DNA from 4 places in the Peribacillus phoenicis genome. Region 1 is predicted to be linked to each of the others. Evidence: riboswitches for the same ligand, from Rfam matches in the RefSeq annotation. Region 1 holds a riboswitch; each other region holds the start of a gene.
The links. Region 1 has a riboswitch for S-adenosylmethionine ahead of ABC374_RS00660 (sugar ABC transporter substrate-binding protein). Riboswitches for the same ligand answer to the same signal wherever they lie in the genome.
Positions count from the first base shown of each region.

Region 1 (7,545 bases):
CACGGGCCTTTTTTGAAGAACAAAAGGATTGGAACAGTGCGGTGGTATTAGCGGCGAATGAAAGTATCCGTACAGAATCAATGGGCTGGTTCGATGTACTGAAAACGTATATCCATCAAGGTGTTGCCCAATCGATGGATCCGGATTATTTTTCAACTGTCCTTGGTTCGCTTTACACACTCGACCAGGAACGTTTCGAAAAGGTGACGGTTGCCCTGTGGAAAAACTATAAATATACGGATTCTTATTTCGAATGGCTAAGAGTGATAAATAACTTGATAGATACCATCGAATTGAACCATGCGGATGTATGGGATGAGCTTTCCGTCTATTACAGGGATGCATATGCAGGTCTGTTAGAAGGAACGCACCTAATCAAGGAATTAAGTCCTGTCGTGCCAAGGTTGCTGGAAAACTGGCTCAAAATCGCAGACGGGGAGCTCTCGCTGTTTGCGGCGGCATCCGCGTTGTCCTGGAATGAAATCTTCCCGGATACGATCAATGCGTTGGTCATTCAGGACGCAGAGAGCCTGCTTTCGAAATCGCCTAAATTGGGTGGCGGACTGGAAGCGGGAGAGAAACTGTTCAATTCCATTATCCAGTGGGCTGAAGATAATGATTTAAAGGTTGGCAATAAGCTTAAATGGATGGTAGACGGGCTTAAGGATACCCGGAATTTCAATCTCCTTCTTGCAGGAAGTACAGGAAATGGCAAGACATCCTTTATTCAGTCAATCGTTGGCGAGAGCATTGCCGCTGAAGATCATTCTTCCCTAGTCAGTGTCAAAGACGGGGATGATTTGGAAATCCTTGAAATTACCGATACAGATAGCAAGGTTGTCGAGGAGCTAACTGATTTGGATGAAACACGCCGTCAGCGCGGGACTATTGTCGATGTGACGATCATCAGTGACTACCTAAGAAATAATCATCTGCGATTATTGGATACACCGGGGTTCAATGGGGAAAAAAGCGTGGAATCCGATTTCCAAGGCTATTTACACGGCAGTGATGGCCTGATGTTCGTTCTTGACGCCCGGGCGCCATTCACCGGCAGCGAACGCGATCTGTTATTGGAAATTCAAATGATGGCTCCGAAACTGCCGATTCATTTCTTATTAAATAAAATGGATACGATATACAGTGATCAGGTCGCAGTCCGGATGGAAGACGAAACATGGGATAAAGTGAATGCATATTTCCCGAATGCGAAAGTATTCGCTTTCTCCAAACATTATGACAGCAGGCAGCAATTGAAGGACCTTTCAGCCTTCCTTCAATCGAATTATCAAGATGATAATTGGAAGGAAAGAAGATCTGAAAAAATTCTGGCATTCATTCGTAAAACTTTATCTTATCTGTTAGAAAAACGGGCAGCCAATGAGCGGAAATGCGAGCATTCCATCTCTTGGAATGAACAGATGGAAGTCAAGCTGAATGGGGCGGTCAATCAACTGGCTGATTTGGAAAAAGAAAAAAGTGAAAATATCATAAGGTCGTATCGTCTGCTTAAGGACGAAGTGAAAAATCAGCTTTATTCAAAAATTCCTGAGTTACTGAGGGATTGCTCTAAATCGTTAACGGAAAGCAGTGATTTCAGTCAGGTCCATGTACAGTTAAACCAGGAAATGAATGAGCGGATTCAAAACTTCATTTCTGACAAGATCATGCCTCAATATTACCGTTCTCTTCAAGACTGGATTGCCAGTTCCCAAATGGAGTTCACACAAAGCCAGCAGTTTATGGATGAGATGAGTGCCGGATTCAATGAATTATACAAAGAAGAACGGATTACGCTGGCAGGCGACTTCAGGGTATTGGATGACTGGCGCCGTGATGCCGACCGGATGACAAGCAGTATCCGCATCGAAAACGTCAATATCCTTTTGCGCAGGACTCCATCTCAATTACTGCTTAAAGGTGCAGGGAAGCTGTTTGGGGCGATACCGCAAAATAAAGCCAATATGTACAATCGTTATAAGAAATACCTAGAAAGTGAAGATTACCTGGATGTTGCGGAAATGATCACGGAACGTTTCCTTACCCAATTTGGATTGTTTGAAAAATCTTTGGATCGTGACATCTCCCTTTTCTATCGCGGTTCATTTGCCTTACTTCAAAAAACGATTGAGCAAACGCAGACTGAAATAAAAGACTACCAGGCTGCATTGGAGCATATGAAAGAAAATCCGGAAGTTTACCGTGACCCTATCACTTTATTCGAAGTGAAATTAAGGCAGTTGGAGAGGCTTGAAAAGATTGAGAAAAAGCGTCTAGCCCAACTACAAAGAAAATAAAAAATAACGGGGAACATTTCAAATATTCAAAAATCTATTGACTTTACGACTATATCCCTATAAAGTGATAATTACGAAAACGTAACACATATATCTCTTATCAAGAGTGGCGGAGGGACTGGCCCTAAGATGCCCAGCAACCGTTCCATTAGGAATTGGTGCTAAATCCTGCAAAACAGAAATGTTTTGACAGATAAGAGAGGGACAAGTCTGCAAAACAGCCGATTAAACCTCTCTATATTAGAGAGGTTTTTATTTTGGGATTTACACCAACTTAACTGATAAGACTAATAAGAAAAAATGGAGGGAAACAAGATGAGAAGGTCTATTAAAGGGATATTCATTTCAGCCATCGCTTCGGCTTTGCTTTTAACGGGCTGCTCTACAGGGCAGAGTTCCACAGAATCGAAGAAAGAAGAAAAAGTATCATTTGAAAATGTTCCGGAAAGATTTGCTGATGGAGATGGAGCCAGAATCAAAGTGATTCGTAAAATTGGCGGTGATGATCATACGGCCCAATACCTGGCGGGGGCGAAGGAAGAAGGAGAAGCACTGGGGTTTCAAGTGGATACGTACACAGCCAATGGTGATACGGCTAAATTCCATGATGCGATAGCGCAGGCTTTGGAGGAAGATTATGACGGCTATATCATTTCACATGGAGATGATGCAGCAACTGTAAATGACGTTCAAAAGTTGGTTGATGCAGGTAAAAGCGTTGTCACATTCGATTCAATAAGCGATCTATCTAAAATAGAAGGCGTGACATTAACTTCACAAGATGATGAAGCTTTGGCAACACTGGCTTTTGATAAACTGATAAAAGAACAGAAAGGTGAAGCGGCAATTGCATATCTTTGGGTGGACGGTTTTCCTCCAATGGTACGAAGAAATGCAGTCTATCAGGAAAAATTAAAAGAAAATCCTGGAATTAAAGAAGTCGAAAGATTCGGAGTGGCATCTGCTGATACTTCAGTTCAGACACAAAATGCTGTAGCCGCAATGCTGAATAAATACCCTAAAGGTAAATTGGATGCCATCTTCGCAACATGGGATGCCTTTGCTATCGGTGCAGCCCGGGCGATTAAAGAGGCAGGCCGTGATGAAGTGAAGATATATGGAATAGATGTTTCGAATGCAGATCTCCAGGAAATCCAATCGGCTGATAGCTCATGGTCCTACACGGCAGCAGTGGATCCCAAGTTGATCGGTGCAGTGAATATGAGGATATTGGCTAAAAAATTAGCGGGCGAAGAAACGCCGCAAACCTATGACTTGGAGGCTTCACTTATTTCACAAAAGCAAATCCAAGCGTCAAAAGAAGCGGTGAACATGGCAAATCTGTCTGGTATTGTCGATGGCTGGGGTGTATCGACGGAATTTGAAGAAGATTGGATGAAAGTTTTGAAAGATCATTATAAAAAGTAAAAAGAGACACTCTCTTTAAGTAGAAGGGAGTGTCTGTTCAATAAGGGGGAATGGACATGGGCACGCAACTAGAAATGAAGAAGATTTCGATTGAATTTCCGGGGGTGAAGGCGCTGAGTGATGTTGATTTTTCCGTGAAATCAGGGACAGCCCACGCATTGGTCGGTGCAAACGGAGCAGGGAAATCGACGTTAATGAAAGTTTTATCGGGAGCCCATGTTCATTATTCAGGTGACATTTTTATCGATGGGATGAAGCGGGATATCCGCTCGCCAAAAGCGGCTCAAGAACAAGGCATTCAAATTGTTTATCAGGAAGTGGATACCGCCCTCATCCCTTATTTAACGGTTGGGGAAAATGTAATGTTGAATGATATGGTCCAAAACATGGGGAAAAAACAGATGGTCCAATGGAAAGAGCTGCACAACCAAGCCGCTTCTATTCTTGAAGATATGAAAATTCGTGTCCCTTCGAAAAAGCTGGTAAGAGACCTTACCTTGGCTGAAAAACAGATGGTCCTGATAGCAAGAGCCGTTTCGACAGAATGCAAATTCCTGATTCTCGACGAGCCAACTGCTCCGTTAAGTCATACGGAGACGACAGAACTTTTTCGAATTGTAAATGAGTTAAAGCAAAAAGGCGTGGGAATCATTTTCATTTCACATCGTCTGCCCGAAATTTTTGAAATCTGTGAGGAAATTACGATCATGAGGAATGGGGAGGGTGTCACTTGTCGAAAGAAGGAAGACATAACCCGTAACGAAGTTGTAGAGAACATGCTTGGGAAAACCATGGATGAACAGTTTCCTGAAGTGAATGCTTCGATTGGCGACGTTATTCTGGAAGTGAACGGATTGTCAGATGCAGAGAAAGTTAAAAATGTCAGTTTGAATATTAAAGCAGGCGAGATAATCGGCTTGGCAGGGTTGGTCGGGGCTGGGAAAACGGAGCTGTGTAAAACCCTTTTCGGCCATACGGCCATCATAGCGGGCGAAGTCATCCTGAATGGTCGAAAGCTTTCCTTGAAATCACCGCACGAAGCAGTAAAAAGCGGTCTGGCACTTGTACCTGAGGAACGCAGGAAAGAAGGGGTCCTTGTTCAGGAATCAGTCTCGGCGAACTTGACGGCAGCCAGTCTTGGCAAATTCTCCAAGACATTCAGCTTCGTGAATCGCAAGGCGGAAAAGGAAAGAGCGAAGGAAATGATCGCAAGTCTCGGCATTAAAACTCCTTCAGGGGAAGTGAATGTCGAAAACCTTTCAGGTGGCAATCAGCAAAAAGTAGCCATCGGGAAATGGCTTATGGCCGATGCGGATGTATACATATTCGATGAACCAACGAAAGGGGTCGATGTTGGAGCCAAGAAGGATATATTCGAATTGATTGCAGAGCTTGCAAGGAATGGGAAAGCGATCATTTATGCATCATCCGAGCTATCTGAAATCATTGGCATTACCAACCGGACATATGTGTTATATGACGGGAGCACTGTCATCGAATTAGAAACAAGTAAAACGAATGAAGAAGAACTACTATTCTATTCAACAGGAGGAAAATAGAATGAGCATACCCATTCCTGTTACACAGACAGCGAAAGCGAAGAAAAAGGTGGAACTATTCGACTTTTTCTATAAATACGGCACAATATTGACGATTATCATTCTGATTGGAATTTTTGCCGTGTCCAATCCATCTTTCATTCAAACTACAAATCTGGTCAACATCCTGCGTTCCATTTCAATCGTGACCATCATTGCGATCGGCATTACGATATCCCTGACCGTAGATGGCTTCGACCTTTCCGTCGGCTCCGTCGCATCATTGGCCAATGCCATCGTCATCTCGATGTTTGTCTGGTTTTCACAGGATACATTAATTGCTATATTAGCTGCGATCGGTGCCTCACTTGTCGTAGGGGCCTTGAATTCATTCATGATCGTTAAATTGAGAATTCCCGACATGCTGATGACATTGGCTACCATGTTCATTATCCAGGGAATTGCCCTTACCTATACAAAAGGGGCCACGGTTTCACAAAATATGGTCATGCCCGACGGGACATTCGCAACAGGACTGATCAGCCCGTTTTTCGCCAAAATTGGCCAGGTACCATGGATAATCCTGATCATGGCCGTCATTGTGATAGCGACTCATATCTTTTTGACTTATACGAAGCACGGTCGTTATATGTACATTATTGGGGGAAATAAGGAAGCGGCGAGACTTTCCGGGATATCGGTTAATAAATACAAAATCCTTGCCTATCTGCTTTCGGCTCTATTTGCTGCAATCGGGGGGATTGTCCTTGCTTCAAGGGTCATGACATCGGAGATCAATTCAGGGTCACCCTATTTAATGGATGCCGTCGCGGCAGCCTTCATTGGTTCCTCCGTTTTAGGGGCGGGAAAGCCGAATGCCTTTGGAACCTTTGTCGGAGCAGTCCTGATCGGAATCCTTCAAAATGGGCTGATCATGATGTCCGTTCCGTATTATGCGATGGATATCGTCAAAGGAACAGTGCTGGCCCTTGCGCTCGCTGTAACCTATTACAAACAAAAACATTAAAATGACAGAAATCCTATAATTGTGAATTTAGAAGATTGATAAAAATCCTGTTGGAAATACAACAGGATTTTTCCTTTTTTAAAGGGACGGGTCATGGATATAAATTTTCGCATCTTCACCATTTTACTTTTGCTAAAATGGGGGCAGGAGGACCTTTTGCTCCCTCATTGTTAGAATATAAACATTGTCCACAATAGTAAATTTTTATAGGGAACTTACTTTACCTTTCAATAAAATTGATAATGATCTATTGTAAAGTATGAACATTCATATCCTACTTAACCAAAGGAGAGTGTAAACTTATGAGCGAAACCTGTGTTCCGACTGGCGTGAAACCAAATGACACTGGCTTTGGATATACGTTGTCCTTAATAGGCGGCAAATATAAAATGATCATTATGTATTGGCTGTCTGAAAATAAGGTCATGCGGCATAATCAGCTGAAGCGGAGTATCGGCACCATTTCCTTTAAAACGCTAAGCATCATGTTAAAAGAGCTGGAGGCAGACGGCCTTATCATACGCAAGGAATTTCCCCAAATACCTCCGAAAGTAGAATATTCATTATCTGAACGTGGTCTATCTCTCATTCCATTGTTAAATATGATGTGCGAGTGGGGAGAGAAAAACAGTTTGCCAGCTCAGGAGATTGTACGGCCGTAGGTGTAGCTATTTTGATTAAATCAAAAGAAGTATTTCCTATACAAGGAAATACTTCTTTAATGAAACTGCCTATTAAAGGTTGTCGACAAAATTCAAATAATCTTGTGCGCTTTTTTCCAATTCGCTTGTGGACGGCTCATTTTCAGCACCATAAAACGCAAAGAATGAACGATAGTCTGCATTGCAGTACAGGAAGGTAGTTTCAAAGGGAGATAATAAATGTTCAAGTGTATAGCGATATCTTCCCTCTTCCCTATAATCCTCTTTGTTAATTCCGGCAGATACAGCTAAAGCAGCTTTGCGATTCTTTAATTTATCGCCTCCATTTGAACCATATGCCCAACCATAAGTAAAAACATCGTCAAGCCATCTTTTTAGGAGGGGCGGACAATTGAACCAATAAAAAGGGAACTGTAAAACAAGATTACTATGCGATTCAATTAATTGCTGTTCTTTTTCCACATTAATGTTTCCGTCAGGGTAAACCTTATTCAATTCGTGTACTGTATACTTTTCCGGATATTTCCTGAGTTCTTCCACCCATCGCTTATTTATGACCGATGTTTCAAGACTTGGGTGTGATACGATAACAA
Region 1 is NZ_JBDFMF010000001.1:127,470-135,014, forward strand. It holds gene ABC374_RS00655 (GTPase domain-containing protein) at 1-2,297, shown strand, start outside; SAM riboswitch class I at 2,392-2,497, shown strand; gene ABC374_RS00660 (sugar ABC transporter substrate-binding protein) at 2,613-3,725, shown strand; gene ABC374_RS00665 (sugar ABC transporter ATP-binding protein) at 3,782-5,284, shown strand; gene ABC374_RS00670 (ABC transporter permease) at 5,286-6,290, shown strand; gene ABC374_RS00675 (winged helix-turn-helix transcriptional regulator) at 6,593-6,952, shown strand; gene ABC374_RS00680 (NAD(P)H-dependent oxidoreductase) at 7,025-7,545, opposite strand, start outside.

Region 2 (7,545 bases), 2.7 Mb from region 1:
CGGTCTTTGCCTGGGCTAAAACAACACCGGAAAGATAATCCGGATAGCCGGGATCCGGAACAAGAATCGTATCACCCGGATTCAATAAACACTGCGGCAGTTCGACAAGACCTGCCTTTCCCCCGAAGAGAATCGCCACTTCACTTTTCGGATCCAGCTTGACACCGTATTCACGTTCATAAAAGACGGCAGCAGCATCTTTTAAATATTGATGCCCCCGGAATGGCGAATATTTATGATTAATCGTTTTTTCAGCGGCAGACTGCAAGCTTTTCACGATATGGTCTGGTGTTGGCTGATCAGGGTTTCCCTGACCTAAATTTATGACATCATGTCCTTGCTCCGTGATGGCATTGACTTTTGCGACTAGTGAGGCAAAAAACTGCTTAGGCAGGTCCTGAAGCTGTCTGGATTTTTCGAATTGCACCATTTATACACCTTCTCTGAAATTTCTTGAAATTCTAGTCACAAATGATATATGTTTATCATAGTCTTGTAAAGCATTTTTTACATATGGGGGTTTTAAACGATGAAGTGGAAAATAGCTTGTATTCAAATGGATATAGCATTCGGGCAACCGGATATCAATTTTCAGGTTGCGGAACAATGGTTGGAAAAAGCAGCACGGTCGGAACCCGATATCGTCATTTTACCAGAGCTTTGGACAACCGGATACGACTTAAGCAGGTTAAATGAGATTGCAGATCAAGAGGCCGAAAAAACGATTGAATTTCTTAAAACACAGGCAAGGAAACACGAGATTCACATCGTAGGCGGTTCCATTGCGAAAAAAACGAGCAAGGGAATCTATAACACCATGATCATCATCGATAAACAGGGAAATCTCATAAAAGAATATGATAAGCTTCACTTATTTCAGTTAATGGATGAACATCATTTCCTGAAGCCAGGAGAAAAGGATGGTTTATTTACTCTTGATGAAAAAATATGTGCTGGTTTCATTTGTTATGACATCCGTTTCCCTGAATGGCAGCGAGCCCATACCGCTAAAGGCGCCGAAGTTCTATTCGTTACGGCTGAATGGCCAAAGCCGAGACTCGATCACTGGAGAGCCTTATTGATTAGCCGTGCCATCGAGAACCAAGCCTATGTTGTAGCCGTTAATCGCTCAGGCTCTGATGTCAATAATATATTTGCCGGTCATTCCTTGATTATTGATCCTTGGGGAAATATCATAAGTGAAGCCGGAGAAGGAAACGAACTCCTGACAGGCACCTTGGACTTCAATAAAGTTTCGGATGCACGTAACAAAATACCTGTATTCGAAGATCGACGTCCTGATTTTTATTAATTTACCCATTGACAAACTATTTAAAAAGTTGATATTATTTTCCCGAAGATTAAAATTTCAGAAAACATTTACTCTTATCAAGAGCAGGCTGAGGGATAAAGGCCCTATGAAGCCCAGCAACCGACTGTAATACCATTGTGAAATGGGGCGGATTCACCGCCGGATTATAAAATCCACAGAGCACGGTGCTAATTCCACCAGAATTCATATTCTGGAAGATAAGAGGTCCGAAGCCAAAACTTCTGCCTCTTTCTATATGAAAGAGGCTTTTTTATTCTTATTTTGAATCCGGAGGGGAAAAGAATGACTCAAAACCATTCAAATTTTAAGAGATTGACAAACGAAACAGCTATAACCCTTGCAAAAAAACTTGGGTTGGTCAATGCGGATGCAAGTTTAACATGTAAAGAAATCGGCGATGGAAACTTAAATTATGTTTTTCATATTACAGACACAGTCACAAATAAAGGAATTATAATTAAACAAGCGGTCCCTTATGCCAAGGTACTTGGCGAAAGCTGGCCGCTGACATTGAAAAGAGCTGCGATTGAGGCGAATGCGTTGATTCATTTCAGAAGTTATTGCCCAGAATTCGTACCGCAAGTCTATTATTCTGATGAACAGCTTGCCATCACGGTCATGGAGGATTTATCGCACTTGAAAATCGTTAGAACAGGATTGATCGAAGGAGATTCATATCCATTGCTTTCTCAGCATATTGGTGAATATGTTGCGAAAACGGCATTTTATACATCCGATTATCATTTAGAACCCTCTGCGAAAAAGGAAGTGGCCCGACATTTCACGAATCCCGAACTCTGCAAAATCACTGAGGTCTTTATTTTCACGGATCCATTTTTTGAGGAACTCCCGGGAGATTTCGAGGTGGAATTGACAGATGCCGCCAAAAATATATGGAATGATAAAGAAGTGATCCTTGAGGTCGCTAAGCTGAAACAAAGCTTTGAAACCGAGCAGGAAGCCTTGCTTCATGGTGATTTACATACTGGAAGTATATTTGCAAGTAAAACTGAAACAAAGGTTATCGATCCGGAATTCGCTTTTTATGGTCCAGTTGGTTTTGACCTTGGTCAATACACCGCCAACCTTCTCTTTCAGGCAGTCACACGTAATAGCGCTGGAAAGGAAGAGATTTTCACACACCTTAATGAATTTTGGAATGCCTTTGAAGAAACTTATTCCGAATTATGGGAAGGCCAAAATAAAAGCCCATTTCGCCATGTGAAAGGTTATCTGCCTTATTTACTGACAAAATTTAAAAAAGATGCATTCGGCTTTGCCGGCTGTGAAATGATTCGGCGAACCATCGGACTTTCCCATGTTGCCGATTTAAATGTCATTGAAGATAAAGAAACAAGGATCGCTGCCAAAACGGCTACATTGGAAATTGGTGCTTTTTTAATTAAAAAACGAGAAGAATTGGATGTTCCAGCTGTAATTGAAGCGTTGAAGCAACGTACACTGCCATCTTATTCAACCATTTAAAAGGAGACCTGCACATGACAAAACTAGCACCATTACCTTATTCGGTACAATGGGCTGATTCCCATATTACATTATTAAATCAACAAGCCCTGCCTTCCATAACTGAATTTATTGAACTTCATTCTGTTGATGATGTATATGACAGCATTTTGACATTAAAAGTTCGCGGTGCCCCAGCAATTGGACTGACAGCAGCATTTGGTGTTGCACTTGGTGCCAAACAGGAAACAACCACTGAATTAGCCGAATTCAAGAAAAATGTAGCAAGGCATATTGAAAAACTCGCCTCGTCACGGCCAACTGCTGTCAACCTTTTTTGGGCGTTAAGGAGGATGGAAATTACCCTGCAAGCTGCGCAAAGCATTTCAACTGCCAAGGAAGCACTTGTATCGGAGGCTAAAGCCATCTTTGCTGAAGATGAAGAAATGTGCAGGAAAATCGGGGAACATGGTTTATCCTTATTCACTAGAGGAGATTCCATTCTAACGCATTGTAATGCTGGGGGAATTGCCACGGCTCGGTATGGCACAGCCTTGGCTCCCTTCCACCTGGCTAAAGAAAAGGACTTTCCGCTAAAAGTGTATGCATGTGAAACAAGGCCTGTCCTGCAAGGGGCGCGTTTGACTGCTTGGGAATTGATGCAAGCGGGGGTGGATGTCACATTAATTTCTGATAATATGGCTGCCCATACGATTCACCAGAAAGCAATAAATGGCATTATCGTCGGTGCCGACAGAATTGCGGCTAATGGAGATACAGCCAATAAAATCGGGACATTGGGATTGGCCATATTAGCCAAGCACTTTGGTATCCCTTTTTACGTGGCCGCTCCATCAACCACATTCGACCTTACTCTCGAGTCCGGCACTTCCATCCCGATCGAAGAACGGAATGAAGCGGAAATCACCTTCATTCAAGGTGTTAGGATCGCTCCCGAAAACGTGAAGACTTTCAATCCTGCCTTTGACGTTACACCGAATCATCTAATTACAAGCATCATTACCGAAAATGGCATCATAACACCGGATTTCATTAAAAACATCCCGCTTTTTGTTAAATGATCCAGGTTGCTTTATTGATGATAAAAAACGAGAAGGATTTCGTATCCCTCTCGTTTTTGTGATTATTCTTGCGAGGTCCACAATACAATTTTTATTTTTTGGAAAAGAACTCCTGAAGTGCCTTCTTATTTTTAGTGTAGTCCATCTCCAAAACGGCTCCGGACTGGGGATATATTTCATCTTTAAAGCTTCCTTCCACTGGAACCCTTAAGGTTTCGACGGTGTCCGGTGTATGGAAGACGGCTTTTGGACCCATTTCCATTATTGTTTTCAGTCCAATATCTGTATCCAAGTACGAGAGTCCTTGTTCGATTATACTAGGAAGGGCTGCCATCCCTTCGAAGGACGAGATTTGATTTATAAACGCTGTTTTTAATTGAACCATTACTTCTTGTTGACGCTCAACCCTTCCAAAATCACTTTCATCGTCATGTCTAAAACGGACATATTTCAATATTTCCTCCCCATGTAAAACATTTTTACCGACGCTTGCTTGAATGCTCATATCATCAATGATTTCCTGGTCCACATTCACCGCTACCCCCTCAGGTGCAAGTAAATCGACCATCTTCACGAATCCCTGAAAGTCAATTACCGCTACATGATCGACCTTGACACCAAAGTTTTCCTGTATGGTTTTCTTGAGAAGTTCCCTTCCACCATAATAATAAGCTGCATTTATTTTGTTATATCCTGATTTATTCCCGGGGATTTTCACATAACTATCACGCATAATCGAAGCCAGCTTCAGTTTTTCCTGCTCAGGAAAATATTTTGCCAGTATAATCGCATCTGATCGAGAATTTTCCTCTCCCCTTGTATCAACACCAATTAACAGAAATGTTTTCACGCTTTCCTGGTTCTCTTCTTTGGTTAGTTTTTTTTCCGTACCTGCATTTCCATTTTGTTTGGGTAAAGGGGCATAAGTGCAGCCTGCCAGAATCAAGATCAATAGATATATGAACAATACCTTTTCTTTCATTACCTCACCTCATCGGAAAATTACCCCTATTCTCTGCCTAATATTGGAATCCTATGCATTAAACGACAAAAATAGCCTGCCAACGATAATCGCTGACAGGCTATTCGGGCAAAATCATTTATTGATTTCTTTCTTTAATACTTCTACCGCCTTTTTCACTTGTGTGTCATTCTTAAGGATTTTCTCCTGGATGACCTGCATCAATTTCATGGTAGTATCATCTTTAATGGTGCCAGTTTCTTTAATTTTTTGTTCCCTTTGGAATGCTGTGACCGCATTCGTTGTTGCTTCATCAAAGAATCCATCTACCTTACCCGGATCATGTCCCGCTTCCTTCAGCATCTCTTCAGCAGCTTTCACTTCACTCGAAGAATCAGATGCTTTCAATTCCTTATCGGGCGAAATGTACGGAAGGCTGGCATAACCAGGAAGCTTCACAGTAATATCCGGCTTGATCCCTTTTTTATGAATCCAATTGCCTTCAGGAGTCAACCATTTAGCTGCCGTATATTTGAAGTTAGATCCATCTTCAAAGTCTTCGGCAGTCTGCACTGTCCCTTTCCCAAATGACTTGACACCAATCAATGGAATGTCCGCAGATTCACTGACAGCCGCTGCAACGATTTCAGAAGCACTGGCACTTCCGTCATCAATCAACACGACTACCGGGATTTTCAGTTCTCCATCATTCTCCGATTTATAGACTTGTTTTTTCCCGCTGCGCTCCTCAACTTGAAGGACCACTTCCCCATTAGGTATGAACAGGCTTGCCATTTCTATTGCTTGATCAAGCAGTCCCCCCGGGTTTCCCCGCAAATCCAATACGAGACCCTTCATATCCTTCTTGGACATTTCTTCAAGCGCCGTTTTCAGCTCTTGGACTGTATGTTCGGAAAAACTGGTGACTTGAATCTTGGCAACTCCATCATCAAGCATTTCCGCATAAACCGTCTCAATCGGAATTGTGTCCCGTTTAATGGTGAGCTCAATCGGTTCCGACTCACCAGCTCTTGAGATGGATAGATCCACTTTCGTACCCTTCTCGCCCCTGATTTTCAGGACAGCTTCAGAAGAGCTTAGCCCTTCAACGCTTTTACCGTCCACACTTAAAATGATATCATTCGGCTTTACCCCCGCTTTTTCTGCTGGGGACCCTTTTATAGGTGAGACGACCATGATTTGTCCATCCTGCTCCTGAATCTCGGCACCGATTCCTTCAAAAGATGAAGAGATGCTTTCATGGAAACTAGATGCTTCCTTTTTATCCATATAAGCAGAGTAGGGATCATCCAATGATTTGATCATTCCATTAATTGCGCCGTCAACCAGCTTTTCTTCATCAACCTCTTCATAATAGTTATCTTTTATCTTATCGTATGTAGTATACAGCTTTTCAAATTCCGCATGCTTATCCGGTGCTAATGACTCTACTTTTTCATCTCCAAAGGTCAAGGCTATTGTAGTAATCCCTGCAGTTAGAAATATGACTAAGAAAATCCCCATAATGAACGTAAACTTCTTTATTTTAATGAATTTCCCTGCCTCTTTTGGCTGTTCTTGATTTTCTTCTTCCACTGAAGCCTCACCACTTTCATTCTTCATGACGATATAAACGATTTCTTTCTATTTTAACAGCTTTCATGACAATCGAAAAATAATTGTTATCAAAAATAACAACTTATGACCATATGTATTTTTTTACGCTTCGCAAACGTTAAAGCATAGAGAAAACTCCCTGGACTACAGGCATCTATTGACATTACAAAAATGGGGCTACCAAGGAATAACTGAGCCTGTATCCAACTGTCATTATACAGCTTCACTTATTCCTGGTCACCCGCCTGTCATTTACATCCAATTATCAGTCCTGGATCGCTGCTTCCAATGCCACTTCAACCATTTCGTTAAAGGTTGACTGGCGCTCATCCGCCGACGTTTCCTCACCGGTTAAAATGTGATCGGAAATGGTTAATACAGATAATGCTTGGCGGCCAAATTTAGCAGCAAGCGTGTATAGCGCTGCTGATTCCATTTCGATTGCAAGGATTTGGTATTTTGCCCATTTTTCCAAATCACTATTATCGTTATAAAACTGATCGGCCGTAAAAACATTACCGACCTTCAATTGCAAGCCCTTAGCTGTGCCAGCGTCATAAGCTTTTCTTAGTAATTCGAAATCCGCCGTTGGGGCAAAGTCCACCCCGCCGAAAGTCATGCGGTTCATTTGGGAATCGGTGGAAGCACTCATTGCAAGGATCACATCCCTGACTTTTACATCCTTCTGAATCGCTCCTGCAGTTCCCACACGAATCAGCTTCTGGACATTATAGCTATTCATCAATTCATTCACGTAAATCGAAATGGATGGGACACCCATGCCTGTACCTTGTACAGAAATTCGTTTCCCTTTATATGTCCCTGTATATCCAAACATGTTACGAACTTCATTATAAAGTTTAGCATCCTCTAAAAATGTTTCAGCAATATATTTTGCACGCAACGGGTCCCCAGGAAGTAAGACCGTTTCCGCAATTTCATTTTCTTTTGCACCAATATGTACGCTCATACGACTATGTCCTCCTTAACTTGTGATTGAAATGATATTCAAAAACTACTATACCATATCAACCACAAGTTAGGAAAATCGAACCTTATCCTAGAACTTGAAAAAGATAAGGAAACTG
Region 2 is NZ_JBDFMF010000001.1:2,863,557-2,871,101, forward strand. It holds gene ABC374_RS13990 (pyridoxal phosphate-dependent aminotransferase) at 1-430, opposite strand, end outside; gene ABC374_RS13995 (carbon-nitrogen family hydrolase) at 530-1,312, shown strand; SAM riboswitch class I at 1,384-1,537, shown strand; gene mtnK (S-methyl-5-thioribose kinase) at 1,616-2,818, shown strand; gene mtnA (S-methyl-5-thioribose-1-phosphate isomerase) at 2,833-3,879, shown strand; gene ABC374_RS14010 (LCP family protein) at 3,971-4,861, opposite strand; gene ABC374_RS14015 (lmo1851 family serine protease) at 4,976-6,436, opposite strand; gene deoD (purine-nucleoside phosphorylase) at 6,723-7,427, opposite strand.
Region 2: another riboswitch for S-adenosylmethionine. It lies ahead of mtnK (S-methyl-5-thioribose kinase); the one in region 1 lies ahead of ABC374_RS00660 (sugar ABC transporter substrate-binding protein).

Region 3 (7,545 bases), 720 kb from region 1:
TATTATGGACCGTTAAAATCATTAAGCGAAAAAGCAGCTGAAAAACAACTGCCGGGGAAAGTCCTGTCAATTCGCGCCGGGCAAATAGTGGGTCCATATGATTACACTGACAGATTGCCGTACTGGCTTAAAAGGATAGCGGAAGGGGGAGAAATTTTATCTCCTGGACGCCCTGGACGTCCAATCCAAGTTATCGATGCAAGGGACTTGGCCCAATGGATCATCCAAATGATAGAAAAAAGCATGACAGGTACGTATAATGCCGTTGGCCCAGATTACACACTGACTATGGGGCAATTACTTGAAGGCTGTAATAAGGTAACAGGAAGTAACGCTGATTTTACATGGGTATCTGAAAAATTTTTAAATGACAATAAAGTAGAGCCGTGGGGAGAAATGCCTTTATGGATACCAGAAGAATTTCCTTTACCTGGAGGAAAGGAACCTTTGAATGGGTTCTTGGCTGTCGATAACGGTAAAGCCATCAATAATGGACTAACATTCCGTCCCTTATCAGAAACTCTCGAAGATATATGGAATTGGGAAAAGTGCCGTCCGGAATCTGCCGATAGAAAAGCAGGCATTCACAGACAACATGAAAGTGATCTCCTTGGATTATGGAAACAGACAGTAGGTTGAAACCTTCTTTTATTATTTTTAAATAAACAATGTGAAGGGAAATAAAAAAAACGATGGGGTAAAAACCCCATCGTTTTTTAGTCTATGGATCTGCTTGCATGTTTTGCGAGGATTTCAAGGTTTTCCATGGCGGCTGCCACTTTTTCCTTGTTGATATCAGGGAAAAGAAGATGGATGTCTTCACCTTCTTTGACAGAGTGGGCTGCAATTTGTTGAAGTTCCGCCTTATGTTCAAACGTCAGGCCAATATCAAGCAATGTCATCGGCAGTTTAAGCACCTGGTAGATTGGCAGCAATTGTTTGATTTCCGAGAATTTCCCTTCTAACACAAGCTGGACTAAAATGCCATATGCCACTTTTTCCCCGTGAAGTAAATGATGCGCTTCCGTGATGGTAGTCATGCCATTATGAATGGAGTGGGCACCGGCAACGCGCAGGTACTGGCCGCCAAAGCCGCCAACTAGACCGCTGGTGATGATATTCGTTTCAATTACACGCTGCAGCGCATCTGTCCATTTACCCTTTTCCAAATCAGCTAGGGCTTCCTCGCCATATGTCAATAAAACTTCCTGGCATTGCCTTGCGGCTATATGGGCCATTTCAATACAAACGGACTTCGTGGCAATCTTTTCGGCGAGTGCATTGCCCTCGTACCATTTCGCCAATGTATCGCCGATTCCCGCACGTAAATAGTTAATCGGCGAATTAAGGAGAATTCCCGGTTCAATAAATAACATCCAAGCGCTTTTTTCATGAATATCATAGCGAACATATGAACCATTATCATCATAAATGACACTCAACGGTGTCCAGGCAGCGCAGGTGGAAGCCAAGGTTGGAATGAGGATGATTTCCTTTTGAAGCAAGCTTCCGGCCGATTTGACGAGGTCGAGCAACTTACCGCCGCCAATGCCGATTAATGCATCCGCACCATGTTCTAGAGCAGCCTTCTTGACGCGTTCAATTTCCGGGTCACTGCATTCCCCGCCGTATGTGAAAAAGATCTTCTCAATATTTTCTAAGGAAGGAAAAAAGGGTTCAGCAACTTCCCATGATTTTCTTCCATGAATAACGAGCACTTTACGAATGTTGCCATTACTCAGTTTTGCTTCCAAGTTTTCAAGGACATTAGCTTTACAGGCATAATAAGCGGGGCCGCTGCGGACCTCCAGTAAGGTATTCATATTCGTTCTCCTTAATGAAAGGCCTGTTCCCGGTAAAGGGGAAGCAGGCCTCGATTATTTGATCAATTCATCCAGTCTGGTTTTCCGAAACCGGCAAATTTGTCATCAATCACTTTTTCAAACTGGTCGGATTCCACTACTGATTTAATATCCTTGGCAAATTGAGCGTCTACATCTTTTGTATTCACTGCAACAACGTTTCGATACATATCCGGCATTTTTTCTAAAACAAGGGCATCCTGGAGCTCCATTTTCGCTGCAAGAGCGAAGTTTCCAGGGACCGCCGATAGGTCAACACTGTCTGTTGCACGGGGCAACTGAGCGGATTCCAATGGTTTTAGTTGGATGTTTTTTGGATTTTTCGTTACATCCTTTTCAGATATTTTTAAAGGGTCGACATCTGGATCGACTTCAAGCAACCCTTCATCCACAAGCACTTTTAGTGCACGTGCGAGGTTAACCGGATCATTGGGCACTGCAAGGGATGTACCGTCTTTAATTTCTTTCAATGATTTATACTTGTTCGAATATATGCCCATAGGTGCTGTTGGAACTATGATAAGGTCGGAAAGCTTTAAATCATTTTCTTTAGCGAAGTTATCCATGTACACTTTATGCTGGAAAAGATTGGCGTCGATCGAGTTGTTGCCAAGCGACTTATTCGGCTGGATATAGTCGGTGAATTCGACGATCTCTATTTTGTATCCGAGATCTTCCAGACCTGGTTTGATGGCCTCCTTAATCATATCGGCGTACGGCCCGGTAGTAGCCCCGATCTTCAATTCTTTTTTGTCTTCAGTACTTGGGGATGCATCATCGCTCCCGCAAGCTGCTAAGCCAAGTGCAAGTGCACAGACTGATAATAACGAAGCTATTTTCTTCATTTGAAATTCCTCCTGAGTAATGAAATGTATTGAATCATTGAAAAAATGACCGATCCTATCGTTTATTAACCATGTATGAGACTTTGTCACCAACCATTTGAATGAGTTGCACAAGGCAGATCAGCACGACGATCGTCGTGATCATGACTGTGTTGTCATAACGGTAATATCCGTACCGGATGGCCAGGTCGCCAATTCCGCCTCCGCCGATTGTGCCTGCCATTGCTGAGTAACCGATAAGCGAAATGGTCGTTAATGTCAGTCCTTGAATGATTCCCGGTTTTGCCTCTGGAAGAAGTACATCCTTAATGATCATCCATGGAGTGGCACCTACGGCTATTGCAGCTTCAATCACTCCTCTGTCTATTTCACGTAATGCCGTTTCAACAATCCTTGCAAAAAAAGGTATTGCGGATACGGAAAGGGAAACAGAAGCCGCTCTTGGCCCTATCGTCGATCCCGTAAGCAGGTCTGTTAAAGGAAGGAGGGCGACCAAGAGAATGATGAACGGGATTGAACGGACAATATTGACAGCGAAACCGAGAGATCGATTCACGATGCTATTTTCAAAAAATAAATTCCTGGTTGTCGTAAACAGCAATACTCCAAGCGGTAAACCGATCAGCAGGGCTACTGCAAGAGAAACGCCGACCATATAAATCGTTTCAAGAAAGGCTTTATTAAGATCAGGTAAAATATTCACGATGGGATTAAGCAGTGACATGGTTTAACACCTCCACAGAACTGGATCGATTTTTTATATATTCCAATGCCGAATGAATTTGGGCGGCATCGCCAATTAGCTCGATGATTAAAATGCCTAAAGGAACATCCTGGATATACTCAATTTTACCGTGTAAAATATTACCCCTTACTGCATGGGATTGGAGAGTATCCGAAAGAATCGACTCACCGGCGGTTTGCCCTTCGAATTGAATTTTAATAATGGTACCTTCACTTTCTTCAATCAAGTGCGAAGGGAGTTCGAAATCCAGTACACTGCTAATGAATTGCTTCGTTAACTCCTGCTTAGGCTGTGAAAATATTTCATAAACGGGTCCTTCTTCAATTACCCGGCCATCCTGCATGACAGCGACTCGGTGGCATAGTTCTTTGACCACTTCCATTTCATGTGTAATCAACACGATGGTGATACCAAGCTCACTGCTTATCTTTTTCAATAACTGTAAAATCGCTTTTGTAGTTGTTGGATCAAGGGCTGAAGTCGCTTCATCACATAATAGTACAGTGGGGTCATTTGCTAAGGCTCGAGCTATGCCGACCCGTTGCTTCTGTCCACCGCTAAGCTGTGCCGGATAGACATCTTTCTTATCGCTGAGCCCTACGATTTCCAACAATTCCAATACACGTAACCTGATTGCGTCCTTCGATCGATGCGCCGCCTTTAAGGCGAAAGCGACATTTTCATAAACGGTTTTTGAACTGACCAGGGAAAAATGCTGGAATATCATTCCGATTTTTTGGCGTTGCTTACGAAGCTCTTTACTTGATAAAGAGGTTAAATCAATGCCGTCGATGATGATATTTCCACCTGTCGGTCGTTCAAGCAAATTCAAGCAGCGGAGTAATGAGCTTTTTCCAGCTCCGCTGTAGCCGACAATTCCATATACTTCGCCAGTTTGGATGGTCAAAGATACGTTATCCACTCCGATAACTCGGTTTTTCTTCGAGACGTATTCCTTTCGGACTGAACGGATTTCAATCATGAGCTTTCCCCCTTAAACATTAAAAAAGCTGCCTCTATCATTCAGAAAGAGGCAGCGAAATCATATCTCGTCTTATCTTTCAGAATTCAATCATTCTGCAGGAATTGGCACCGTTCCCTAAGGGCGGTTGCCGGACATCAAAGGGCCTGATCCCTCCGTCACTCTTGATAAGTAATTTATTATTTTAGAATATTTCATGTTTTATAATATAATCTATATTATTTGTAAAATCCGACAATGTCAATCGTTTCTTTGATTTTTTTTGTCGTTAAATTTGGTACAGTCCTTTAAAACGATTCATGGAAAAAGGGCTATTATGCAATTATCCAGCATTTACATCCAGGCTATTTATTCCAATATTTCCTTGTCAAAAAGGTAAAGTGGTACTACATTTATTATAGTAAAGTTAAAAAAAGGAAGGTAAAACTATTTTTGTACAATGATGGGGAGGCAATTGAATGATAGAAATTAAGTCGATAAATGATGTGGTTTGTGTGCACGGGACTCCTGGCGGGAACAAGTCGGGGATGAGTGTTAATGTTTTTTTAACGGATGGACTATTGATAGATACTGGCGCACAGATTTTATTGGAAGAGCTTATTCCGTTCTATGAGTCCGCAGACTTCGACTCAGTGGCCCTGACTCACTATCATGAAGACCATACGGGGGGCGCTGCCTGGATACAGGAACATAAAAAGGTGCCGCTTTTCATTCACCCGATGTCGGTTGAGGTTTGTGCAAAGGATGCTGTATATCCTGAATATCGCAAAATTTTCTGGGGGAAGAGAGACGCCTTTAAAGCTGAGCCGCTAGGGGAGGCCATTCATTCACGCACCCAAACGTGGGAGCCGATTTTTACCCCTGGCCATGCAAAGGACCATATGGTGTATTTGAATCACAGTAATGGCGTGCTCTTTTCAGGAGACCTTTTCGTAACACCAAAGACAAAGCTTGTCTTACGGGAAGAGTCTGTCCCGGTCATCATCGATTCCATAAAAAGATTACTTCAATATGACTTCGGGGAAGTGTTTTGCTGTCATGCTGGGCATGTCCCTGATGGGAAGGAAATGTTCGGGAAAAAGCTGGATTATTTGGAAAACCTCCAAGGTGAAATTTTACGCTTGCATTCTCAAGGGCTGACCGTACATGAAATCCAGCAGGTCGTTTTACCGAATCGTTATCCCCTTATCGAGATATCTGGGCATGAATGGGATTCAGAGCATATCATTACATCGATATTAAACGAAAATATTTTGAGTGCAAGGGAGAATCGAACTATTTGAATGTTAACGGTCTGACTGATATAAAGGAGAGCTCTCCATAAGAGAGCCCACATAATTCATTTATTGATATTGGGATCTGTTTCATCATAAAAATCATGTGCTTCTTCGATGTTCTGAAGGTCAGCGACTTCATACACATTTCCGCCCGCCATTCCTTCATTGATAATACGGTCGATATCAAGATAAACGGAGTCCTTGCCATCATATTCGGTATCCTTTAAAAATGTCATTTTTTCTTTATCCAAAATAAATCCCTCCTAGCCTTTTCTTTAGTTTAGGCAAAGGAGTTTTTTTTATTCTGTTTAGGGATTTCATGAATGTAAAGGCGGTTCATTCATATACATGGAAGATCATTAAATCATGTATCATGCTTTTGAGTTTGGCTTCATCTGTTTCGGAAGGCGGATTGGCTGTCCACTCGATGGATCCATCTTTATGATACAAGGCTTGGATTGCCTGCTTGTTGAAATAAAAGGAAATTTTCCATCCTGGCAGATTCTTATGCAGTGGTGCCCATTGAAAATGAGTAATCATATGTATTACCTCCATATATACAGTTTCTCATTTAATTATAATGGAAAACGGCAGCTGGAGGTGTTATTTAATTGTCAGGCTGGGGAAAGTTAATTCAATAAAAAGATTTTTTAAATGCAAAAGCCTGTTTGTTTCAATTTCCTCCTCATCGAATTGCATGGGCTTTGAGTTCACTTCGTATATGAAGAGCGAGCCTGATTCGTCTTCCCCTATATCCATGGAAAACTCTCCGAGAAATCCGATTTTTTTTGATAGTATCTCTCCGCTTTTTTGGGCGATTTTCGCTAATTTTCGATTCAGGCTTCTTGATTGCAGGTCTTGATAAGGAAAAATCTTACCCCCTTGGGGAGTGTGGGTGGTGATTTCCTGGGTTTGTGACATCCTTACCGCTTTGCCGGTCACTTTATAAAAACCTTTTTCATAATGGACCAGAATCCGGTAATCATAACGATGTCCAAAAAGTTTTTTTGGTATGATCGCCTGTTGAGCAAGGTAGCTCCTTTTTAATAGCTCCCTTTTTTTTGTTTCCCAGAATGACGTGAAATCCGGGAAGGACTCACTATGCTTTAAGCTATTGAACAATAGTGTATCATCATCATTTTTGATTATGGTATAAATGCCTTTACCTTGGCTTCCTTTGCAGGGTTTAAGGTATATATGCCTGTAGGTCTCCAGGAAAGTATCAAGGCAGCCGCTGTTTCGCAAGACCATGGTGGGCGGGAGGTGATTGGTGAGGGATCCTTCTTCCAACAATGCTTCGAACATCACATATTTATCTATGAAACAGGGGTTGAAAAGATTCATTGGGTATTCTTTAAAATATTTGATGAGTTGTTGGAATTCCCCTGACGCCTCATAGCTCCTCGAGGGGATTCGGTTATAGACGATGTCAGGGAAGGGCACTTTACATTCGATCCACTTGTTTGAAATGGAGGAAAAAACATACCCTCTCATCGATTCGGAATGAAGGGCATTTCCTGTGAATACATACGCCAATATTCCATGTTTCAATAAATATAGTGATAGGTCCCGAAAAAGGGTCAGGTTTCCACCCAAACCTGATTCCTTTTTGGGATTGGAAACAGTCAGTATGCCGACAGCAAGCATCCGGTTACCTGGAAATATGGTGATTGGAATTAGGGGTTGATTCGTATGTTCCTTATTATAGCTGATTACCTCTTCGGCAGAGCCGGCGAAAAGTTCCGCATTCTCTTGATTGTGGTACCAATTTTCAGTGGGGATATCGTAAAAAATGTTCATCGCGGCACACTGATTGATTTCGTAATCGTCTGTT
Region 3 is NZ_JBDFMF010000001.1:846,447-853,991, forward strand. It holds gene ABC374_RS04230 (NAD-dependent epimerase/dehydratase family protein) at 1-639, shown strand, start outside; gene ABC374_RS04235 (iron-containing alcohol dehydrogenase family protein) at 717-1,823, opposite strand; gene ABC374_RS04240 (MetQ/NlpA family ABC transporter substrate-binding protein) at 1,886-2,707, opposite strand; gene ABC374_RS04245 (methionine ABC transporter permease) at 2,763-3,431, opposite strand; gene ABC374_RS04250 (methionine ABC transporter ATP-binding protein) at 3,418-4,434, opposite strand; SAM riboswitch class I at 4,504-4,608, opposite strand; gene ABC374_RS04255 (MBL fold metallo-hydrolase) at 4,893-5,717, shown strand; gene ABC374_RS04260 (hypothetical protein) at 5,774-5,962, opposite strand; gene ABC374_RS04265 (YheE family protein) at 6,048-6,251, opposite strand; gene ABC374_RS04270 (YheC/YheD family endospore coat-associated protein) at 6,315-7,511, opposite strand; gene ABC374_RS04275 (YheC/YheD family endospore coat-associated protein) at 7,508-7,545, opposite strand, start outside.
Region 3: another riboswitch for S-adenosylmethionine. It lies ahead of ABC374_RS04250 (methionine ABC transporter ATP-binding protein); the one in region 1 lies ahead of ABC374_RS00660 (sugar ABC transporter substrate-binding protein).

Region 4 (7,545 bases), 2.7 Mb from region 1:
ATGATGTTCTTGAACTATCCGAACAATCCCACAGGTGCTTCTGCAACTGAAAGTTTCTTTGATGAGACCGTCTCTTTTGCAAAAGAGCATTCAATTTGTGTGGTCCACGACTTCGCTTATGGAGCGATAGGATTCGACGGTAAAAAACCGGTAAGCTTTCTCCAGTCAGAGGGAGCGAAGGAAATAGGAATAGAAATATACACACTATCGAAAACATACAATATGGCAGGGTGGAGAGTCGGCTTCGCAGTGGGGAATAAGAGTGTCATAGAAGCTCTTGAACTATTACAAGACCATCTTTATGTGAGTCTATTCCCGGCGATACAAGAAGCTGCGGCAAGCGCTTTGCTTGACTCGCAGAGCTGTGTAGAGCAGTTAGTGCAGATGTACGAGGGCCGAAGGAATGTTTTCATTGAGGGATTGAGGGCAATCGGCTGGGATGTCAAAGCTCCTGCGGCATCATTTTTTGCCTGGCTCAAAGTACCTAAAGGTTTTACGTCCGAGCGTTTTGCAGACTATTTATTAACGCATGCCCACGTTGCTGTTGCCGCAGGAAATGGATTCGGTGAATTTGGCGAAGGATACGTCAGGGTAGGGCTGCTGACTTCGGAAGATCGGCTGAAAGAGGCTGTGGAACGGATAAGTAGATTAAAATTATTTTAACCACAATGATATATCCGATTAATTCACCCTTAAATAGTTAAAACTTATTGACAAAGTAGGGATTACCTGTCAGAATACAAAATAAATTCTTAATCTTTCGATACTTGGATGCAAATTTATATATCAGCGTTTTCTTATTTTGAGCAGGTGGAGGGACTAGCCCTATGAAGCCCAGCAACCGACCGTAATTCCATTGTAAAATGGGGCGGAATTCTTCGCCGGATTTTTCTTGAAATCCACAAGGCACGGTGCTAATTCTTGCAGCCAATGGCTGGGAGATAAGAAGATGGCTTTTTAAAGCCTCTTCTTTATGAAGGGGCTTTTGCCATTTTGAGACCAGTTCAGGTTAATGACATCCAGAGTTTACTAACGTGATATAGGAGTGATCAAATGAGCGAGTTAGTCGCTACTTATTTAATTCATGATTCTAAGGGGAATCATGAGAAAAAAGCAGAGAGCATTGCCTTGGGATTGACTGTCGGAACATGGACGGACCTGCCCCATTTGGTCCAGAAACAACTGGAAAAACATAAGGGACGCGTCGTATCGGTGACACCACTTTCTGAAGAAGAGAGGGCAAACAGCTACTTTAATCGTAAAGTATACCGTTCGCTTATTAAAATTGCCTATCCGGCAAGGAATTTCACCAATGATTTACCTGCAATCCTCACGACGGTCTTCGGCAAACTTTCATTGGATGGAGAAATAAAACTTATCGACTTGGATTTTGTCGGTGATATTCAAAAAGCCTTTCCAGGGCCGGAATTTGGCATTGAAGGCATTAGGGAAAAGGTTGGCGTTTATAACCGGCCCCTGGTGATGAGCATCTTTAAAGGTGTATTAGGAAGAGACCTAACATTCCATAATGAGCAACTGAGGCAACAAGCATTAGGAGGTGTCGATCTAGTTAAAGATGATGAGATCCTCTTCGACCAGGACCTGACTCCATTTTTCGATAGAATAAAAACGGGAAAAAGAATATTGAATGAAGTTTATGAAACCACTGGCCACCGAACTTTATATGCTGTCAATCTATCAGGGAAAACATTTGAATTATTGGATAAAGCAGAGCAAGCGGCTGATGCAGGGGCAGATGCCTTGTTGTTCAACGTTCATACATATGGTTTGGATGTATTGCAGGCCTTGAGTGAACATGATCGTATCAAGCTGCCGATCATGGCGCACCCCGCATATAGCGGGGCATTGGCAGCTTCATCATTTTATGGGGTCGGCTATCCATTATTGCTTGGTAAATTAGTAAGGTTATCAGGTGCGGATTTATCCTTGTTCCCATCCCCTTATGGAAGTGTCGCACTTGAAAAAAAGGAAACCTTGGCGATTGCTGAAGCTCTGACAAAAGATGAACTTTCATGGAAAAAAGCTTTCCCTGTTCCTTCTGCTGGCATTCATCCGGGCATGGTTCCGGACCTAATCAAGGATTTTGGAATCGATAGTGTGATTAATGCCGGAGGTGGAATTCACGGGCATCCTGATGGAGCAGAGGGCGGGGCAAAGGCTTTCCGTTCTGCTGTAGAAGCCGTACTGGCAGGAAAGGACCTATCTGAATCGGCGCTTGAGAATGAAACACTAAAAAAAGCTCTTGTGTTATGGGGAGGCCTATAAGAAATAATGAAACCGATCATCTTTTGTGATTTTGACGGAACGATCACCAACACGGATAATATCATTTCCATCATGAAGAAATTTGCGCCTCCGGAATGGGAAGCGTTGAAAGACGGTGTCCTTCAGCAAAAAATCAGTATATCTTCAGGAGTAGGGGATATGTTTTCCCTGCTTGATAGCGGCTTGAAGGATGACATCATCCAATATGTAAGAAAGACGGCCGGCATTCGTCCAGGGTTTTATGAATTCGTTGAGTATACGAAACAAGCCAACATCCCTTTATATATCGTAAGCGGGGGCATGGATTTTTTCATTGCACCGCTTTTAAATGATATCTTGCCAACAGGGTCCGTTTATTGCAACCATGCATTTTTTGATAAGGAAAAGATTTATATTGAGTGGCCACATGCTTGTGATGATCAATGTAATAATGATTGCGGTTGCTGCAAGCCATCCATTATGAGGGAAATTACGGGTGCGGAAGATTTTAAATTCGTTATTGGAGATTCGGTAACGGATTTTGAAGCTGCAAAACAGGCCGATTTTGTCATAGCCCGTGACATATTGCTTGAAAAATGCGATAGGGAAGGGATTCCACATCAAGGATTTGAAACGTTTTTTGATGTAATTGATATTTTAAAGCAGCAGAAGGTGGTTAAAGCGTGAACAATCATTCTAAAGAATGGCAGGAGCTGGCAGACATTAAAGCTGAACTGGCCGAAAGGGATTGGTTTATGGGAACTAGCGGGAACTTGTCTATTCGGGAGCCCAAAAGCCCTTTCTTTTATATTACGGCAAGCGGTAAGGATAAAAGGAAGCAATCGGATTCGGACTTTTTACTGGTGGATTTAAATGGAAAGCCAGTTGAAGAAACGAACCTAAGACCATCGGCCGAAACTTTACTTCATACAGTCATTTACCGGAAAACGAATGCGAACTGTGTACTCCATGTCCATACAGTTGAAAATAATGTGATATCCGAATTGTACGGAGATGAAGGCCAAGTTTCTTTTCGTAATCATGAAATCATTAAAGCAACCGGTCGGTGGGATGAAGATTCGGAACTTCGGATTCCAATCATATATAATCATGCTGACATTCCGCTGTTATCAGATAAGTTCGAGCCACATGTCGAAGAAGACTCTGGCGCCGTGCTGATCCGCAATCATGGTATTACGGTTTGGGGTAAAAGCGGACTCGAAGCAAAGAGAATACTTGAAGCTTGCGAATTTTTATTTCAATATCAACTGTTGCTTAATCAACAAAAGGCGTTTGCGGGTTCTTTAAGATAAACACTCATAGAGGAGGAATGAATGATGGCGACGATCAGATTCCATGAAACAAACGAGGTTATTGAAAACGGTGAACAGGTAAAAGGATTTTTAGAAACACAAGGGGTTATTTATGAGCAGTGGGACATTTCTAAATTACCGGCCCATCTCGTGGAAAAATACGATCTAACAGATGCTGACAAGGAGGAAATCCTAGTAGCATTCCAATCAGAGATAGCGGAAATCTCCGAAAGAAGAGGCTATAAAGCGCATGATATCATCACATTATCCGATGCGAATCCGAACTTGGATCAAATGCTTGAAAACTTTAAGCAGGAACATCACCATGAAGATGATGAAGTGCGTTTCATAGCAGGCGGAACGAGTATCTTTGCCATCGAAGGCAAGGATAAACAGTGGTTTGATGTGCGCCTTAATCCAGGTGATCTTATTAGTGTTCCAGAATCAACAAGACATTATTTTACGCTTGCAGAAGATAGGAAAACTGTTGCTGTCCGCATTTTCGTTACAGCGGCAGGATGGGTGCCGATTTACGAAAAAGACGAAGTTCAAGCATGAATCAATGTTGAAAAACCAGCTTAAGGGCTTGGTTCAATTTGTCGACAAAAGGGAAGTCGGAATGGTCTCATCCCTAACCAGGATTTTAAAAAACAAGACCAGATTATCCTTAATAGTTTTATACTCTAATCCTCATTGGATTGAAGAAATTTGCGACACTCCTGCCGAATAACTGGCTAGCCGAGACACCACAGGCGCTTGCGCCGAAGAGGCTTGGCAGACAGTCGGCGGAAAGGGAGCGGATTTCTGAAATCGACTGGACATTATTAAATAAAAAACTGCAGTCGAACTCGCTTTTCTTCGAGTTTATCTTCATTCTGAAACAAGCCATCCGGCTTGTTTCATTTTGCAGTCAAAAGCGTTCGGAATGGTCTCATCTCGAACCATGATTTTAAAACAAGACCAGATTATCCTTAATGGTTTTTTCCTCTAATCTTCATTGGATTGAAGAAATTTGCGACACTCCTGCCGAATAACTGGCTAGCCGAGACACCATAGGAGCTTGCGCCGATGAGGCGTGTCAGACAGTCGGCGGAAAGAGAGCAGATTTCTGAAATCAACTGAACTTTTTAAATAAAACACTGTAGGCAAACTGAGTTTTCATAGAGTTTGCCTACAGTCTGTAACCACGAAGATGGACTCCGTGATTTCAGTTTGGCAACAAAATGGTGTTCGGAGTCCGAATAGTGAGATGAAGGTCAAAAAATCTCGCGAACGCTCGAATATAGTACTCCGGTCTTAATAGTTTTATACTCTAATCCTCATTGGATTGAAGAAATTTGCGACACTCCTGCCGAATAACTGGCTAGCCGAGACCCCACAGACGCTTGCGTCGAGGAGGCTCGGCAGACAGTCGGCGGAAAGGGAGCTGATTTCTGAAATCGACTGGACGTTTTTAAATAAAAAACCCCAGTCGAACTCGCTTTTCTTCGACTTTGTCTATGTCTGAAACCAGCTTACGGGCTGTTTTTTTTTGTGAATCCGGCAAGTGCTTTAGTAAGATAAGTATGATAAAATTTAACCGAATCGAATTTAACCGGATCATAGGAGCAGATAAGAATGAAAACAACCGAAGTGTACATATTGGGCGGCTTTCTCGGCAGCGGGAAAACGACGCTTCTTCGAAATATATTAAAGCAGGAAAGTGACGCGGGCAGAAAAGTGGCCGTGCTTTTAAATGAGCTCGGCAGTGTATCGGTTGACAGCGGACTCATTGGTGATGGGGTGCCTCTGAAGGAGTTGTTTGACGGGTGCATCTGCTGCACAATTCAAGATAAACTGGAGGTTCAGCTTCATGAATTGCTAACCGAAAATGACCTGGATGCGGTTTATATTGAAACGACGGGCGCTGCTCATCCAGTTGAAGTATTGGACGGCATCATGTCACCGATTTTCGCCAAAAGGCTGGAGTATAAAGGGATTATCACTGTGGTCGATTTATTAAGGTGGCGCGATCGCGAGGAACTGTCTCCGCAGCTTCGACAGCTGCTTGCCGAGCAAATCCACCATGCCGATTTCATATTATTGAATAAAGCGGATTTAGTAAGTGAGATGGAGGCCGCACAGCTGATATATACGATACAGGCGCTGAATAGGGATGCTGTATGTTTATTGACGGAGTATGCGGACGTTTCCTTGAAATCATTGCAAGGGATGCAAAGAAATCGGCAAAATGGCCATCAAAAGCTTGATGTACATGACCATTTGCATTTAACTGCAATCGTTCATACATTTGAAGGTGCCGTGGCACAAACCGACTTTGAAGAGTGGCTTAGGTCCCTGCCGGAAACGGTATATAGAATGAAAGGATACATTTCCTTTACACATTCACAATACCCCCATTTATTTCAATACTCCTACGGAATGCCGATGTATATGAATGAAATGATGAAAATGCCATTGAATATCGTCATAATCGGGGAAAAGTTGGATAAGGAAATGTTGATCGGTCAGTTGCAAGCTTTGGAAGCGAGAGCGGCCCGATAAACGTTTACCGCCCATAAAAGAAGGGAAACATATAAGAAGACTTTCTTATCAAGGAGGCGGTATTAATGCCATGGAATAAGAACGATTACCCAAATTCGATGAAGAATCTAGATAAAGATGTAAGGGAAAAGGCTATAGAAATCGCGAATGCATTATTGGATGAAGGATATGAGGATGGAAAAGCCATTCCAATTGCCATAGACCGGGCTAAGATGTCGGTGGGAAAAGATTGAAAAAATGGTCAGACCCATATGTGGGTCTGACCATTTTTATTCTTGCATTCCAAAGGCGGCAAATGTCTTTTCGTCTTCTATTAATCCGCACGCAGCACATTGCACCCGAACTTCAGGACCATTATATGCTAGATGGAACGGCTGAAGGGAATCGTTCGAATATTGTTCAACAATCTCACCGGATTGCGGATCCTTTTTAACGGGGGTTGCTACTTGCTGAATGAGATTGAAGCGAGATTTATTTGTCCGGCAATTCGGACAGCGGTATACTTGAGACACTGTACTCACTCCTTTTTTTGAATTTTAAAAAGCGTGATCGTATTATTAAGATAGTCTTTACGAACTTGATCAATAATATGTATGAATTAGTAATGGATGGAAGGGATACTATGAAAGAAAATATCAGGCAAGAAGAATTACTGGTGGCTTATTTAAGCATATGGAACAATCGTAAGGTGACCGATGGAGGTGGAAGGGAAGTTTTGTCGGAACTCATCCGCCGTGAGCTTTTGGATGAAAATGCCCATCCCCGTGCCCGAAAACCAGTATTGGAGAAATTTTACCTCTGCATTAAACGCGTGATGGAATCTACGCTTGCAGAAGATAGGAAAAATGCGATCGTCATGCTCTATATCACTGAATTGGAAAGATTATGATTTCCGAGTGTGATACGGATGCTTGTAAGCAAATATTCTTATCCGCTTCATACTTTTTTCACAAATCATTGTTAAAATTTTTAAAAAATAGATATTTAATGAATAAGGAGCTTAAAATATGAAGTGGGGCATTGGGCTTTTTCTTGCCATCGTACTGCTTACTGGGTGTAATAGCGGTAATGCATTTACTAAAATCAATAAAAGTGAACCTTTCCTGGCAACTGTCAATATCAAGGATACTTCTCTGACTTTTATAGATGAAAACTATCATCCATTTGCAAAATGGGATATTTCAGAACCATTTACCGGAGCCCTGCTCCTGGCAGACAAAGATACTATCCTGCTTTATGGAAAAGAGATGAAAAAAGTCCAAGTTTACTCATTATCAGCAGGAAAACTGATAAACAGTTGGGAAATTGGGAAAGGAATCGTCAATATGCAGTTGTTACGTGATGGAAAAAGCATCGTGGCGGTCAATCAAGCGAATCATTCCATTTATTTTTTAAATGCTGATGGGGAGGAACAGGATATTGT
Region 4 is NZ_JBDFMF010000001.1:2,855,932-2,863,476, reverse strand. It holds gene ABC374_RS13990 (pyridoxal phosphate-dependent aminotransferase) at 1-663, shown strand, start outside; SAM riboswitch class I at 795-948, shown strand; gene mtnW (2,3-diketo-5-methylthiopentyl-1-phosphate enolase) at 1,054-2,286, shown strand; gene ABC374_RS13980 (2-hydroxy-3-keto-5-methylthiopentenyl-1-phosphate phosphatase) at 2,293-2,952, shown strand; gene ABC374_RS13975 (methylthioribulose 1-phosphate dehydratase) at 2,949-3,578, shown strand; gene ABC374_RS13970 (cupin domain-containing protein) at 3,603-4,136, shown strand; gene ABC374_RS13965 (CobW family GTP-binding protein) at 5,196-6,122, shown strand; partial or broken gene ABC374_RS13960 (DUF2188 domain-containing protein) at 6,188-6,334, shown strand; gene ABC374_RS13955 (DNA alkylation repair protein) at 6,392-6,634, opposite strand; gene ABC374_RS13950 (hypothetical protein) at 6,745-7,011, shown strand; gene ABC374_RS13945 (YncE family protein) at 7,130-7,545, shown strand, end outside.
Region 4: another riboswitch for S-adenosylmethionine. It lies ahead of mtnW (2,3-diketo-5-methylthiopentyl-1-phosphate enolase); the one in region 1 lies ahead of ABC374_RS00660 (sugar ABC transporter substrate-binding protein).